One region of the Ureibacillus sp. FSL K6-0165 genome, then DNA from elsewhere that is predicted to be linked to it. Evidence: riboswitches for the same ligand, from Rfam matches in the RefSeq annotation. Region 1 holds a riboswitch; the other holds the start of a gene.

Region 1 (8,217 bases):
TAGAACATTACGGCAAAAATACCTGTCCAGAATGCTAAAACTTTATACATATTAGCCATGTCGAATCCCTCCTTTTGTACGACACAATAATCTCAATGTTTATTATAAATGATAATTGACAATATTGTAAACTGATACTTCGATAGATTTGTGACAATCAAGTGTATCTTTTACAGAGCAACATTTGGCACACATATTTCATATTTACAAAAATCGCAATCATGAACCATACTTTCAAATTGAACAAATTCATTTTTTTCAAATAGTGTGTCGATTTGACCTTGTAAGTATGATTTATGTAGTTCACATACTATATCGCTATGTTCTTTTATTTGACTTCTATATGGACAGTTAAAAATCGTTAGCGTAATTTTCTTTCCTTCAGCAGTATCTACAATTTTTGGAATATAGCCAACTAGTAGAGCAGCTTCAGATAAGATTTCTAATTTTTCTTCAAAGCTAAGAGGTTTAGTTATCTTTGATAATCTTTTTTGAATTTCTTTTAAGCCATCTTGATAACTAATTTTTTTCGCTGTCTTCAATGCATCTTGTCCCAACTCACACACAAGTTGAAGTGCCCATTTAACGAGATGTTTTTCATCTCGTTTTGGGAAAGTCAACTCAACCCCTTGTTCAGATACTTGATAAATTCGACCAGGTCTTCCACCTTTACCTGATTTTAAAAAATCAGCAGTGATGAGATGGATCTCCGATAATTTCGTTAAATGCAATCTTGCCACATTTGGATGTATATTAAATTTATCTGCAATATCTTGTACAGTAAATGCTTTTTTTTGTTGCAACATGTATTCATATATTTGAAAACGAGTTTCATCCGCTAAAGTACTCGTAATTTTTAATGGATGCAACATGCTGTTATCCCACCTTCAGTAATATTTATGCTACTTCAATTTTAGCTTTATTATTAATAAAATGATAGTGAAAATACGTGGTGATTATTGGGGATTAGCAAAATATTCAAAATTTGTAATAAAATCTGCCATAAACTTTTCAAAAATAAAGTTTCAACAGAAAAAAGGGGTCAAATAAAAATTTTAAGAAAAAGCCTTTTCCAAATATAAACTTCGTCTTATACTATTGCTAAATTCAGCGGTCACGAATTTAGGGAAGTGGTGATGCGTTTGAAAGTGGAGTCCGTTATTGAAACAAAATCAACTCAATTATTGTTAAAAGCTTTACATTTCGGTGCTAGTGATATTTTAATTGAGCCAACTCCAAACCATTACACCATTCAGTTTCGCAAATATGGAAAATTATTTCCTGCGGGTCATTTCCCTATTGAATTAGGGGATCGAATGATTTCCTTTTTCAAATATAAATCTTCTTTAGATATTAGTGAAAAGCGAAAGCCGCAAAGCGGTTCATTTGAAGAAATGTTTTCCAATCGTTTGTATGCCTTCCGAGTCTCTACTTTACCTTCCGTATATAAAAGAGAAAGCCTCGTTATCCGTTTGTTTTTACAAAATGCCTCATATCCGATTGCTTCATTATGTTACGATCGCCATTCATCAGAAAAATTATTAAGATTGATTTCCAATCGACAAGGATTGATATTATTTTGTGGCGCCACAGGATCGGGCAAAACTACGACATTATATTCATTAGCAAAATATTGCAGTGACACATTAGGGCGACATGTAATTTCTCTCGAAGATCCAGTGGAAAGCAGCCAGTCGTATATGCTTCAAATTCAAGTAAATGAGCTTGCAGGTATTACATATGCAGCTGGTTTAAAAGCAATTTTAAGACATTCGCCCGATGTCATTATGATTGGTGAAATCAGGGATGAAGAGACTGCAGAAATCGCCATGCGTGCTGCATTATCCGGTCATTTGGTGCTATCAACTATACATGCAAAAGATTCGGTGAATTGTCTATATCGTTTAATGGATTTAAATGTTTCCATAGAAGAAATTCGGCAAGCTTTGATTGCAATTATTGCCCAATGTTTAATTCAGTTACATGATAGCGATAGCAGGAAAGCAATTTATGAAATTTTGTCGGAAGATATTTTACAAGAAGCAATTATAAATACAGCGCAAGGAATTGAATATCACTTGCCAGTTGAGGAAACATTGGAATTCCAAAAAGCTGCAATTGAAGAATTGGGGGATTTGTCGTGCTACAGCAAATCAGCGAAAGAATGAATTTCCCCATTCAAAGAAATTATAAGGAGAAAGTTCGGGATGTTCCATCGCTCCTAAATAGGACAAGCATATTACTGAAAGAAGGATATACATTTTCAGATGCCTTATTTATGTTACTTCCTTATCACGTTAAAGAATTGGAAAAGTGGAATGCTTTATTACAACAACAGTTCAATAACGGTTCATCGGCAGTGGATATTTTACAACAACTTTCAATTCCAAAACATTTTTTATTATTGATAGCTATTGCAGAAGAAAAAGGGGATTTAGCTGAATCATTGCACCACGTAAGTAAGCAAATAAAATTTCAAGAAGATACGCAGCGGAAAATTGTGAAGTTGCTAATGTATCCCGCTTTCTTGATGATTTTATTAACAATGGTTTTTATATTGTTTCGAAGTTATTTTTTACCAAACATAGAGCAACTCGTGATTTCGAATCATTCAGAAAAGGTCAATAGTATAAACTTCGCTGTTGTATTGCTTCATATACCAGATTTTCTCATACTCCTCTTCATTATTTCGTTATTCTTGATATTTATTTCAATTCATTCCATTCGAAAAAAAGAGATCGCTCATCAACTAAACATCATTATGAAAATCCCTATAGTGAAGTATGTTTATCAAGTGAATTTAACAAGACAATTCTCTCATTTGCTTGGAAGTTTATTAGTATCAGGTATATCACTTCAACAAGCATTGTCTATTTTAGAACAACAACAAATAAGTCGCCACTTATCATATATCACAGCACTATTGAAACAAAGGGTGAAGTTCGGTGATTCATTGTCAGAGGCTGTGAAGATACTTCAACTGTTTATGCCGAAGTTTGATGAATTGATTCAACACGGTGAAAAAAATGGATACTTAGGCCGGGAAATGCTCATATTCAGCGAATTGCTAAATGAGAGGATCCAATCGACCATCAAATTTTGCTTGGCAAGCATTCAACCTCTTTTCTTTATTTTGATTGCGATATGCATTGTTGCAGCGTATTTAAGTATACTGTTGCCGATGTATGACTTAGTCGAAATCATGTAATAGAGGTGAAATCATGAAAAATCAAAAGGGTTTTACGTTAATTGAGATGTTAATTGTGCTATTTATTATATCTATCTTAATATTAGTAACTGTTCCAAACGTAACGAAACATCGGAATACGATTGATGATAAAGGTTGTGAAGCATATATCCGCATGATACAAGGGCAGGTAGAATCATACAAAATTGAATACAAAACCATCCCTACATTAGATCAATTAGTAAACAAGGGATACTTAAGAGAGGGGATGGATAAATGTCCGAATGGCAAGGGATTTACCATTGAGACGGATGGAACTGTGACATTAACCAATCAATAAAGGAGCATAGAGCAATTGAAAGAACAGGGGTATACGCTATTAGAAATATTATTCGTTTTAATGATTGTCGTATTGGTTGGTATGTTAGGGACAACCTTTTCTTTTAAAATGACAGAAAAAATGGTTGTGGAACAGTTTTTCCACCAATTTACATTGGACATTCAAATGGCACAAATGTTGGCCTTGGAAAAGCAAAGGAGCTGTTTTGTTTCTTTTGTAAATCAAGATACTTATAGAATATACCATCAACTAGATGAAGTGATTTTAGAGAGAAAACTACCGGAAATCATTGAGTTTGATCAGTATAGTAATTTATTAACTCTTCGAATTGATCCAGATGGAAATGTAAAAAATTTTGGGAAATTCACTTTTTACACTCCTTTCGGACAAAAACATATTGTCATTAATATCAATAAAGGACGAATTCGTTATGTGGAATGAAAAGGGGACTTCCATGTTAGAATCGTTGCTAACGCTTATGATTATTATAGTAGCCATAAGTTTTATTCCGTTCATTTTTCAACTTCAGCATTCTCTATACAATCAATCGTTGGAATTACATGCATCCCAAGTGGCCTATGAAGCAGTTATTATTGCTAAAAATACCGGTATTTTCGAAGGGAAAAAATGGATCGACAACGTAGAATATGCTTGGTATTTTCAAACAGATGCGGTTTGTGTACGATTTAACAATTTAGATGGGGTACGATACAAATGCATCAATGGCGATGGCGAATTGTAAGAAGTGGAAATGGATTTACATTTATCGAGGCGCTGTTTCAATTGGTGATTTTTTCGTTACTCGCTCAAGTAATTTTTATTTTTTATCTATTAATTCAACAATGGCACGACACGATTGTGGCAGAAGAACAAATTAAATGGGAAATCTTTATTCATGATTTACAACAATATTTACTTGATGCAGAGGATATTTATATAATGAATAATTCATTATATATCATAGACTCTTCCACAAAAACGATAAAAATAAACAAGATTACAGATGTGATTCGTTTGCAAATCAATGATCAAGGTTATGTGCCACTATTAATTGGTATTCGACATGCCGAGTTTTCCCTTTCAGACAATATTGTAACGATAAAAGTAGAATTCTTGAATGGTATTGTAAAGGAGAGAGCGTTACTTGTACAATATCATAAATAACGAAAAAGGCATAATATTTCCCGTTGCGATTGTCTTTTTGTTTTTTCTTATCACTGTTGTAATTTTTTACAGTTCAACCTACTTAACTCAATTTTCTATTATAAATTCATTGGAAAACATAAACATTCGTGCTACGATAAATTTACTTGGAGAAACCGCAGAGTTTTAGTAGAAAGGTGTCTAATTATGCGAAAGATTTACTTAGTAGGGTTTATGGGGTGCGGAAAAAGTGTAGTCGGACGCCAATTAAGCTATGCCCTACGATTGCCCTTTTATGATATGGATAAAGAAATCGTCAGACAACAAGGCATGTCGATTCCAGAAATTTTTGAAAAGTTTGGAGAAGAATATTTTAGAAATTTAGAAACTGAATTTTTAAAAAACTTTCGTGACGAAGCTTGCATTATTGCGACTGGTGGCGGCGTTGCAATGAGACAAGAAAATCGACAAATTATGAGACGGACAGGTTTAATCTTTTTTCTTGATGCATCATTTGAAGACATTTATAAAAGAATAAAAAATGATAAAAATCGACCAATTGCACAACGTTCGACTAAAAAAGAACTGGAACGACTATATTATTATAGAAGAAAATTTTATAAAAGAGCCGCTCACATCCGTGTCCTTACAAAAGATCGAACAATTCGCCAAGTGGTAAATTATATTGCTTTTCAAGTGAATCGACTAAAAGGCGAATGTTAAGGTGTTGATGTTTAAAAATGTTCGTTTTTTTAAGGAATTTTAAAAAATGATTGCCTTCTATTACGTTCAATGTTAGGATATAGGCAAAGATGTCTGTTTGTTGAAAAATTTCATATGGTGCGGATGATTGTGCGGGGAGAGAACGTTTTTACGTCGCCGAAGGAGCAAGTAGTAGAACTATGAATCTCTCAGGCAAAAAGACTCGTACGGGACGCAACTCTGGAGAGTGCTGAATAACAGCCACCCAAGGGGAAAGCCTATTTTATAATAGGTGTAACTTTCAGGTGCAAGGACAGAGAATTCCTTTAAAAAGGGGATTTTCTGTCCTTTTTGCCTAGTTTAAAGATATTGGTAGTAAATTGTTAATTAATGAGGGAGGTTTCACGATGGGAGAATTAAAGAGAACACCATTATTTGATGAATATGCGAAATATGGTGCAAAAACGATTGATTTTGGTGGATGGGAATTACCTGTTCAATTTTCATCAATAAAGGATGAACATGAAGCTGTAAGAAATCGTGCTGGACTTTTCGATGTATCCCATATGGGAGAAATTTTTGTAAAAGGGAAAGATGTTCTCGGCTATCTTCAAAAATTATTGTCCAATGACATTTCAAAAATTCCAGTTGGCGGCGCACAATATAATGTGATGTGCTATGAAAATGGTGGGGTTGTAGATGATTTAATCGTCTATAATCTTGGCGATGACCAATACTTGCTTGTTGTCAATGCGGCAAATATTGAAAAAGACTTTGAATGGATGAAAAAGCATGCAGAAGGCGATGTAACGATTATAAATCAATCAGATGAATATGCCTTAATTGCACTTCAAGGACCTCTATCAGAAAAAATCTTGCAAACATTAACAGATGTGAACTTATCTGAATTAAAACCATTCCAATTTAAAGCATCTGTTCAAGTTAGTGGTTATTCTGTATTGTTATCACGCAGCGGATATACAGGTGAAGACGGCTTCGAATTATACGGGGAGCCAAATTCAATTGTAGCATTGTGGAATAAACTATTAGAAGCAGGAAAAGAAGATGGATTGATACCATGCGGCCTTGGAGCACGTGATACGTTGCGTTTTGAAGCATGCTTACCGCTTTATGGACAAGAATTATCAGAAAATATTTCTCCATTAGAAGCAGGCATCGGCTTTGCAGTAAAACTTCAAAAAGATGCGGATTTCATCGGTAAAGAAGCTCTTAAAAACCAAAAAGAACAAGGGCTTTCAAGAAAACTGGTTGGTATTGAAATGATTGATAAAGGGATTCCTCGCCATGGCTATAAAGTATTTAAAGGCGACACTGAAATTGGAGAAGTTACAACTGGTACACAAATCCCTAGTACGAAACGTAATTTAGGACTTGCTTTATTAGATATTCAATATACTGAAATTGGTACAGAAGTGGAAGTAGAAATACGCAATAAAAAGGTAAAAGCACATGTTGTGCCGAAGCCATTTTATAAACGTGAAAAATAAAAATTAATGGAGGTCAAACAATGAAGCATCGTTATCTTCCAATAACGGAACAAGACAAACAAGAAATGCTCTCTACCATTGGAGTAGAAAGCATTGATGAATTATTTGCGGATATTCCTGAAGAGGTGCGTTTTAAAGGGCTTTATAATATTAAAGAAGCAGCATCTGAATCTGCGCTATTAAAAGAACTAAAAGCTTTAGCAGATAAAAATATCAACACTGAAACAGCTGTTTCATTCTTAGGTGCAGGTGTATACAATCACTACAAACCTGTTATTGTGGACCATGTTATTTCTCGGTCTGAATTCTATACTGCTTATACACCATATCAACCGGAAATTTCACAAGGTGAACTACAAGCTATTTTTGAATTCCAAACAATGATTGCCGAATTAACAGGTATGGATTTAGCAAACTCTTCCATGTATGATGGCGGAACATCGCTTGCAGAAGCAGGGATGCTTGCTGCTGGCTCAACAAGACGTAAAAAATTGTTAGTATCTGAAGCAATCCATCCTGAATATCGTACTGTTGTAGAAACTTATGCATATGGCCAATCAATCGAAGTAGTAAATGTGCCAATGAAAGATGGAGTAACAGATATTGAAGCATTAAAAGGTATGATTGATCAAGATACTGCGGCTGTTATGGTTCAGTATCCTAACTTCTTTGGTCAAATTGAAGACTTGAAAACAATGGGTGAGCTAGTACATGAAGCAAAAGGATTATTCATTGTTTCTGCAAACCCATTAGCATTAGGTGTGTTAACGCCTCCTGGAAAACTTGGAGCTGACATTACTGTAGGGGATGCACAACCATTTGGTATTCCTGAAAGTTTTGGAGGACCACACTGCGGTTATTTTGCTACGACTTCAAAATTAATGCGTAAAGTGCCTGGCCGTTTAGTAGGACAAACAGTAGACCAAGACGGACGTCGCGGTTTCGTATTAACATTACAAGCTCGCGAACAACATATTCGCCGTGAAAAAGCAACTTCTAACATTTGTTCGAACCAAGCATTGCTTGCTCTTGCTGCATCCGTTACTATGACAGCTTTAGGTAAACGCGGTATTCAAGAAATGGCAAAGCAAAACATCGTGAAAACTCGTTATGCAAAAACAGCGTTTGAGCAAGCTGGATTTACAGTTCCATTCCAAGGTGCTCACTTCAACGAAATCGTTGTAAAAGTAAACAAACCAGTGAGTGAATTAAACAAAAGATTATTAGAAAAAGGCATTATCGGTGGTTATGATTTAGGCCGCGATTATCCTGAACTTGAAAACCATGTACTTATTGCCGTTACAGAATTGCGTACGAAAGAAGAGATTGATCAATTA
Region 2 (8,217 bases), 2.0 Mb from region 1:
TAAGCATTTTCCTCCACTACAAAACAAATGCGTCTGTCTTGGGTATCGACATGAACGAGCAATTCATAAAAGAAGCAATGAAAAACCGAGAACGATATTGCAAGAAGTTTAAAAAAAAGGAAGATAAAATCCAGTTTCTCCGCTGTTTCGCTCAAGATTACCCAATTCAACCGACAGAAAATAAATTTTATTTTTTCAACCCTTTTTCCTTGCAGATATTTATGAAAGTGCTACATCATATCATGCTCTCAATCGAAGAGAAAAAGCGACCTGTGGACGTAATTTTATACTATCCATCAAATGACTACATCGATTATATAAATCATTACACTCCTTTTGAAAAAGTAATGGAAATTCCCATTCCTACATTGCACGAAAAAAATTGGCAAGAACGTTTTATTATTTATCGATTAAAATAGGAGCCATTGTTTTAATGGCTTTTTTTCATTATTTTTTGCCGTTCTTTTAAGATAAATCCCCCAAAAATGACCGTGCATCCGACAATGGAAATAATTAGTGCGAAGGCTGTCCATTTTGAAAAATAAACGCCAAATAGCAATAAAAATATCCCCATCCATATAAATATGTTCATATTTTGATTCTCCCTTTTCTAATAATGTTCTATCAAGTTAATTACACTTTCCCCATTGTATGAGAGAGCCTTACTAGATATGCTTCACATGCTTTGAATATGTTTTTAAAATGTAGGACAACTTAATAAGGATGGGAATAATTTATATTGTTATATTACAATAATAAAAATTGATATAATAATCAGAAATTTGTTAATTAATTAAAAATTATAACTTTTTGATTCTTCAACACTTCAACGCGAAAAAGTGCTATACTTTATTCGATTTTATTTTTAAGTAATAAAAATCACCAATAAATAAATTATTATATCAAAATAGGATGGAATGAGCTATGAAAAATCAATTATTTCGAAAATTATCTTTAAGCGAATTATTGAATCAAAAAGGCACATCACAGTTTAATAAAACAATGAATTCATTTGATTTAATCGCTCTTGGTGTTGGAGCAGTTGTCGGAACAGGGATTTTCATTTTACCAGGTACTGTAGCTGCTGTTCATGCAGGTCCTGCCATCGTTTTCTCATTTATTTTGGCAGCAATTGTATGCGCTTTTTCAGCCTTATGTTATTCGGAATTGTCTTCATCGATTCCAGTAGCTGGTAGTGCCTATACATATTCCTATGTGATCTTTGGCGAGCTAATCGCTTGGATAATCGGATGGAGTCTTTTGCTTGAGTATGGTTTAGCTGTTGCAGCAGTGGCAACTGGTTGGTCTGCTTACTTTCAATCTCTTGTTGAAGGATTTGGCATTCACGTACCGCAAGCATTATCAGGTCCATTCAGTCCAGCAAACGGAACATATATCAATTTACCAGCCATTATAATTATTTTACTTTTAGCTTCCTTCCTATCATTAGGAATGAAAGAGTCTAACCGATTAAATAAAATCATGGTTTTCATTAAACTAGGGATTATTTTACTCTTTATTCTTGTTGGAATGTTTTATGTGAAGCCTGACAACTGGCAACCATTTATGCCATTTGGTTTTGGTGGGATTTTATCAGGAGCAGCACTAGTAATCTTTGCTTATTTAGGTTTTGATGCGGTATCTTCCGCTGCTGAAGAGGTAAAAAATCCACAGCGAAACATGCCAATTGGAATTATCGGAACGCTCGTGATTTGTACAATTTTATATGTAGCCGTTTCCCTTGTGTTAACAGGGATGGTTCCATATACAGAATTGAATGTAGGAAATCCTGTTGCTTATGCGATGGAAATGAAAAATCTTGATTGGGTATTTGGTGTTATTTCGCTCGGAGCAGTCATTAGTATGATGACGGTGATTTTCGTTATGCTTTACGGAGGTACTCGCTTAGTGTACTCCTTTGCTCGTGACGGAATGCTTCCAAAAGTGTTATCAGAAATTCACCCTCGCCGTAAAATCCCGTTAAAAAATACATGGATTTATGCAATATTTGTATCTTTATTCGCTGGTTTTATTCCGATTGATAAGTTGGCAGAACTTGTGAATATCGGTACATTGATTGCTTTTGCTGCTGTATCGATTGGCGTTATCTTTATTAGAAAAATGAAAATTGATGGATTAAAAGAAGGATTTAAAGTACCATTGTTCCCAATTGTGCCAATTCTTTCTTGCCTCCTTTGTATTTTCATGATCGTCCAATTATCTACATTCACAATGTTTACTTGTCTTATCTGGATGATTATTGGTTTATTAGTGTATTTTGTGTATGGAAGGACGCATAGTGTATTGAATAAAAAATAGAATCAAAAAGCTTGTTGCCATGAGTGCAACAAGCTTTTTTTCGCTTGAGCATCATTTTAAAACAATAAGCTTTTTCTTTCCTTCATAATTAATAAAAGTTCTCTATTTGAGTCAACACCTTTGCGACGAAGATATGTTTCCCGCCGGAGTAATGTTCGGTAAAAGAAAAATTATTATCAAAAAGTAAGGGTGTCTGGAAAGTTTTCGCTTTCTAGACACCCTCTTCTTCCCCCACTAATTAGCTTGCAGGGTTCACTTCTAATTCTGCTTTTATTTTAATGTCTTTTCCTACCAATACGCCACCTGTTTCAAGGGCAGCGTTCCATGTAAGCCCGAATTCTTCACGGTTGATTTTTGCTTCCGCTTCGAATCCGTAAACTTCCACGCCCCAAGGGTTTTTCCCTTTACCATTGTACTCCACTTCGAATGTGACTGGTTTTGTTACATCTTTAATTGTTAAATCCCCTGTCACTTCAAATTCGTTATCATCTGTTTTCGTAATCACTTTGGATTGGAACGTAATTGTTGGATATTTTTCCGCATCAAAAAAGTCTGCAGATTTTAAATGATTATCGCGATCTTCTGATTTTGTATTAATGCTCGCAACATCAAAGGTAAATGCAATTGTAGCAGTTGTCAGATCCGTTAAATCTTCCGCTTCAATTTCAGCCGTATAAGAATCAAAATGCCCTCTCACCTTTGACACCATCATATGCTTTACTTCAAAACTAATTTCTGAGTGTGATTTATCAACAACCCACTTCGCCATTTTCATACCTCCCATATTATCCTATTTTGAATTCAAGATATATATGAATATTTATTTCGAATTAATTTATTTTGAATTCGAGATAAATATATCATGCACTTATTTTTTTGTCAATCCTTCCATTTATGAATCTCATGTTTTATTTCATATATTCCCTCTTCTTTACGAAAAAAACATTTAATCTACATTTTGAATCATAGATTGAATTTTCCTTTTTATGAAAAATTTCAATATATTTTTTGTTGACCAATTGTTCCAAAGGTGTTAGTATCTTTTAGTATTGGAACTGAATAGGTGTAGCGATGAATGCTGTGGGTAAAACTACACGCAGGAGCAGCTTCTGGAGAGACCACGTTTTGTGGCGCCGAAGGATTCACAATCTCAGGCAAAAGGACAGAAGAATGATAAACCTTATTATTCTTTTGTGTTTGAGATTGGGAAGCCAATCTCTTTTTTTATTACATCAATTGAGGTGAAACAAATGAGTGAACGTAGAAAAGCAATTGTAAGTGTCATTGGAAAAGATCAAGTTGGCATTATCGCAAAAGTAACGACTGTGATTGCAGATCGAAACATCAACATTTTAGATATCAGCCAAACGATTTTACAAGATTTCTTCACAATGATGATGGTGATTGATGTGACCGATTTACCTAATCTTGAAACTCTACAACAAGAACTTAATGAACTTGGTCAATCAATTGGCGTTGTCATTACTGTACAACTTGAAGAAATTTTCCAAGCAATGCATCGTGTGTGAAAGGACGTGCAAATATGAATTTTGAAATTCAAGAAATGATGGAAACCATCCGAATGGTTCGAACTGAAAACTTGGATATCCGTACAGTTACGATGGGGATTAATCTCAGAGACTGTGCAAATTCCGATTTCGATAAAATGAATCAAAAAATTTATGATAAAATCACTCACTACGCAAAAGATTTAAAGACAACAGCTGAAAAAGTGGAGAAAGAATACGGCATCCCTATTATTAATAAACGTATTGCCGTGACCCCAATTGCAGATCTTCTAGGCAATGCAACAAAAGATCAAGCAGTGGAACTTGCCAAAACATTAGACCGTGCTGCTGTAACCCTCGGTATTGACTTTATCGGTGGATTTTCGGCCCTCGTGCATAAAGGAATTGCGAAGGGAGACCAAGTATTATTTGATGCCCTACCAGAAGCTCTAGCAGTCACGGAGCGAGTTTGTGCATCCGTTTCTGTTGGAACAACAAAAGCCGGCATCAATATGGATGCAGTTCGTCAATTAGGTGAAATCATTAAAGAAACAGCAGAGCTTACAAAAGATAAATCGGGTCTCGGCTGTGCAAAGCTTGTTGTGTTCTGCAACCCTGTAGAAGATAATCCGTTTATGGCAGGAGCTTTCCTCGGATCCGGTGAAGGAGAAGTTGTGTTGAATGTCGGAGTTTCCGGACCAGGAGTTGTGTTGAATGCACTAAAGCGTTATCCAGATGCGGACTTAGGTGAAGTGGCAGATATTATTAAGAAAACCGCATTTAAAATTACCCGCGCTGGTGAATTAATTGGCCGAGAAGTAGCAAAACGCTTAGGGGTCCCATTCGGCATTATGGATTTGTCACTGGCACCAACAAATGCGATGAACGACAGTGTTGCTGAAATCTTAGAAGAAATTGGTTTGGAACGTGTTGGTACACACGGCACAATCGCCGCCCTTGCATTAATGAACGATGCAGTGAAAAAAGGCGGAGCGATGGCTTCTTCCTATGTGGGTGGATTAAGCGGTGCCTTCATCCCAGTTAGTGAAGATAACGGTATGATTCGTGGTATTGAAGAAGGTGCTCTAAGCTTATCAAAGTTAGAAGCGATGACATGCGTATGTTCAGTAGGGCTTGATATGATTGCCATTACGGGAGACGCACCTGCTAGTACCATTTCTGCAATGATTGCAGATGAAGCGGCTATTGGTATGATTAATAAAAAGACAACAGCCGTTCGCGTCATCCCTGTCCCTGGTGCAAAAGAAGGCGAAATGGTGGAATTTGGCGGCCTGCTTGGACGAGCACCTGTGATGGGAGTAAATCCATTTAGCTCTGAAAAAATCATTCGCCGAGGTGGACGCATTCCAGCTCCACTACAAGCGTTGGGGAATTAATTGATATAAGTGATAGAGCGAATGTAGAAAGTGATGAAGAGATCAGCTTTCTCATTCGCCCTTTTACTTGGCTATTATGAAATTAATCGATTGACTATTATGTTTACAGGTTTGGCTATTATCCCTTGATGATTGACTATTATTGTCATGACTTTGGCTATTATCACATGCCCCGAAAGCCATTTTTTGTCGATTGGCCATTATATACGCAAGTTTGACTATTATCTTTTGGAGCTTGACTATTATCAGCTCGATTCTGACTATTATCTCTCTTTTCAAGTGTAGATTTTTTTCGATTGACTATTATGTTCACAAATTTGGCCATTATCTCTTGATGATTGACTATTATTGTCATGACTTTGACTATTATCACATGACCCGATATACTTTTTTGGTTGATTGCCAATTTCACTCTTAGTGGATATCTTGTAATACTAAAGATGAAATGGGCGCGCCAAAATAATAAACTATCCTGCCAAAGTGCTTCCAAGACAGGATAGCATATCCTCCTTTCAGATACATTAACTTCTATCCTCAATGTAAATCCACCAAAAAAGCAAACTTTTCAGAAAGCCAATCCAATACCCACAGCTACTATACAACATTAAAACGTCTTACGACTTACTTCTTTATATAATCCTTCCAAGCTGTGAGTCCCCCATCTAATACAACTACATCATAATCATGTTTGGATAGAATGTTTGCACATTTTGTTGCAGAATTGCCTGTTGTGCAAGTGACAATGATTTCGCCTTTCTCAGGTAAAGCTGATATGTTTTTATCTTGATTATTTTCTAACTCGAAAATCTCTGTTTTATGGATATTAAGTGATTGGATGTTTTCCCCTTCAATATGGAAGGTATTATATTTCTCTTGATCTCGAACATCTAAAATCGTGAGTTGCTCACCTTGCTGCATTCTTTGGAACAATTCTTCTGGTGAAATTTTTTTCAATACCATCTTAAAATCCTCCTATGAAATTATAGTGGTGGTTCCTCTACTCCTAGATTAATCCAATCTTCTTTCGGCGGCCCATAAACGCCAAACGGTTTTAGCCCTGCTTGTCTCATTAGTACTGTTGCTTGTCCACGATGATGAATAATGTGTTTAATAAGCCCCATTAATATTTGGGCATTTGTTTCTTCTCTTCCAAAAGCAATTTGCACTTCTTTCAGTGATTCATCTGTCCATTGTTCTTGAATGACTTTCGCTGCACGAGCGCTCACTTCTTTAAAAGTATCCGCAATTTCCTTCGCCGAATCAGGAACTTTATCTGCATTTTCGACTAATTCCATTCTCAAACCAAAATGCACTAAATATTCCGGAATATTAGTTGTAAAATGCCAAACAATTCTTCCGAGCGTACGCCCTTCCGGATAAACTTTTTGTTTTAGAGACTCATCGGTTAGCCCTTCCAAAACCTTTTGCGTTAAGTTCGCCTCCCAATTCCATTCTCTTATAAAATCTTTAATTGTTACATACATAAAAAATTGCCTCCATTCTTTTGAAAAGATAGATAAGAACATCCGTTCTAATATTGTACCCGTATCCAAATAAAATATCAATTTTTTCCACCATTTGTTTTTGGAATATTGAGACCATAAGACTACATGAAGATATAAAAAACCCTTAAGCAATCATGTTTGCTTAAGGGATAGACAATCCTATTCTTTTTTCTGCTTAATATTTGGAAGCGGTTGGGAGTTGTAAATTCTTGAATATGGTGGAACGGATTGAGTTAACCAAATGTTACCGCCAATGACGGAATCATGTCCGATTTTCGTATCTCCACCTAGAATTGTTGCTCCCGCGTAAATCACTACATTATCCCCAATGTCTGGGTGACGTTTAATTCCTTTAATCGGGTTTCCATTTTCATCTAACGGGAAGCTTTTTGCCCCAATCGTTACACCTTGATAGATTTTAACATTTTTACCAATTGTGCTTGTTTCTCCAATCACCACACCTGTTCCGTGGTCAATGAAGAAGTACTCGCCAATTTTTGCTCCTGGATGAATATCAATACCTGTTAAACTATGAGCATGCTCTGACATAATTCTTGGGATAATTGGAACGCCTGCTTGGTATAATTCGTGAGCTATCCTATGTATCGTAATGGCTGTAATGGATGGATAGCTGAATAAAATTTCTTCTAATGATAAAGCTGCAGGGTCTCCATTGTAAGCCGCTTGAATATCCGTTTGTAGAATTTCACGAATTTCAGGTAATTTGTTGAGTAAATCCACAACGATTTCTTCTGCTCTTACTTCCGGTTGGCTTTCTCCATTATTTTTGAGCACTTTCGAAATGATATCTTTTAAATCTAGTGCAGTTGATCTTAATAGATTCCCAATGTTTGTCTCAATGCGCAATTCGTCTTTAAAGGTGTCGCAAAAACAAGGGTATAACACTTTACGGAAGTTCTTCAAAATTTTAATAATCTTTTCTTGCCCTTCAAAGCCGATAGATTGTTCAATTGGAAAGTGTTGTTTATGAACATCGAGCAATGAATTGGCGATGTTTGGTACACCATTGTTTAACCATTCATCTAATTTCAATGAATCCACCACCCTATTTTTTTTCGAAGGAAAGGAAAGGAACCCCTTTGCTAGTAAATTCTTTTTCCTTAGATTTTATTTATTGCTATCATATAAAACTTGCACTAGGTTTATCAACTATCTTGATTTTTTCATAAAATTTGACAATTAGAAAACTATTGATAGAACTAAAAACTTGCTGGATAAAACACTCCAGCAAGCATTTTTTAACATTATTCAACTTTACTTTCAACTACTACAGCATCAGCCTTGATTGTTTCACCGAAAGCAGGTTTTAATGTTTCTTCATATGCTTTTGTAAAGAATTTTTCTTCATATAAACTTTCAATTTCTTCATTTAACCATTCTAATAATTCTGTATTTCCTTTTTTAACAGCTGGAGCGATATAATCCAATTCACCTAAAGTAGGTAATGCTACTGTAAATCCTGGATTA

Evidence for each region. Region 1 has a riboswitch for glycine ahead of gcvT (glycine cleavage system aminomethyltransferase GcvT). Riboswitches for the same ligand answer to the same signal wherever they lie in the genome.
Region 2: linked by a shared signal. The riboswitch ahead of NST00_RS01055 (ACT domain-containing protein) and the one ahead of gcvT (glycine cleavage system aminomethyltransferase GcvT) in region 1 are both predicted to bind glycine.

What each region holds. Positions count from the first base shown of each region.
Region 1 is NZ_JBBOQS010000001.1:2,234,651-2,242,867, reverse strand. Features, by position in the region: gene NST00_RS11170 (DUF2626 family protein) at 1-59, opposite strand, end outside; gene NST00_RS11165 (helix-turn-helix transcriptional regulator) at 171-872, opposite strand; gene comGA (competence type IV pilus ATPase ComGA) at 1,137-2,168, shown strand; gene comGB (competence type IV pilus assembly protein ComGB) at 2,141-3,208, shown strand; gene comGC (competence type IV pilus major pilin ComGC) at 3,222-3,527, shown strand; gene comGD (competence type IV pilus minor pilin ComGD) at 3,543-3,968, shown strand; gene NST00_RS11140 (hypothetical protein) at 3,958-4,269, shown strand; gene comGF (competence type IV pilus minor pilin ComGF) at 4,242-4,691, shown strand; gene NST00_RS11130 (shikimate kinase) at 4,878-5,393, shown strand; glycine riboswitch at 5,517-5,607, shown strand; glycine riboswitch at 5,611-5,691, shown strand; gene gcvT (glycine cleavage system aminomethyltransferase GcvT) at 5,780-6,880, shown strand; gene gcvPA (aminomethyl-transferring glycine dehydrogenase subunit GcvPA) at 6,901-8,217, shown strand, end outside.
Region 2 is NZ_JBBOQS010000001.1:221,188-229,404, forward strand. Features, by position in the region: gene NST00_RS01035 (class I SAM-dependent methyltransferase) at 1-419, shown strand, start outside; gene NST00_RS01040 (hypothetical protein) at 431-592, opposite strand; gene NST00_RS01045 (amino acid permease) at 925-2,319, shown strand; gene NST00_RS01050 (YceI family protein) at 2,558-3,088, opposite strand; glycine riboswitch at 3,419-3,495, shown strand; gene NST00_RS01055 (ACT domain-containing protein) at 3,570-3,848, shown strand; gene NST00_RS01060 (PFL family protein) at 3,863-5,224, shown strand; gene NST00_RS01065 (rhodanese-like domain-containing protein) at 5,846-6,184, opposite strand; gene NST00_RS01070 (DinB family protein) at 6,205-6,708, opposite strand; gene epsC (serine O-acetyltransferase EpsC) at 6,889-7,782, opposite strand; gene NST00_RS01080 (cysteine ABC transporter substrate-binding protein) at 7,995-8,217, opposite strand, start outside.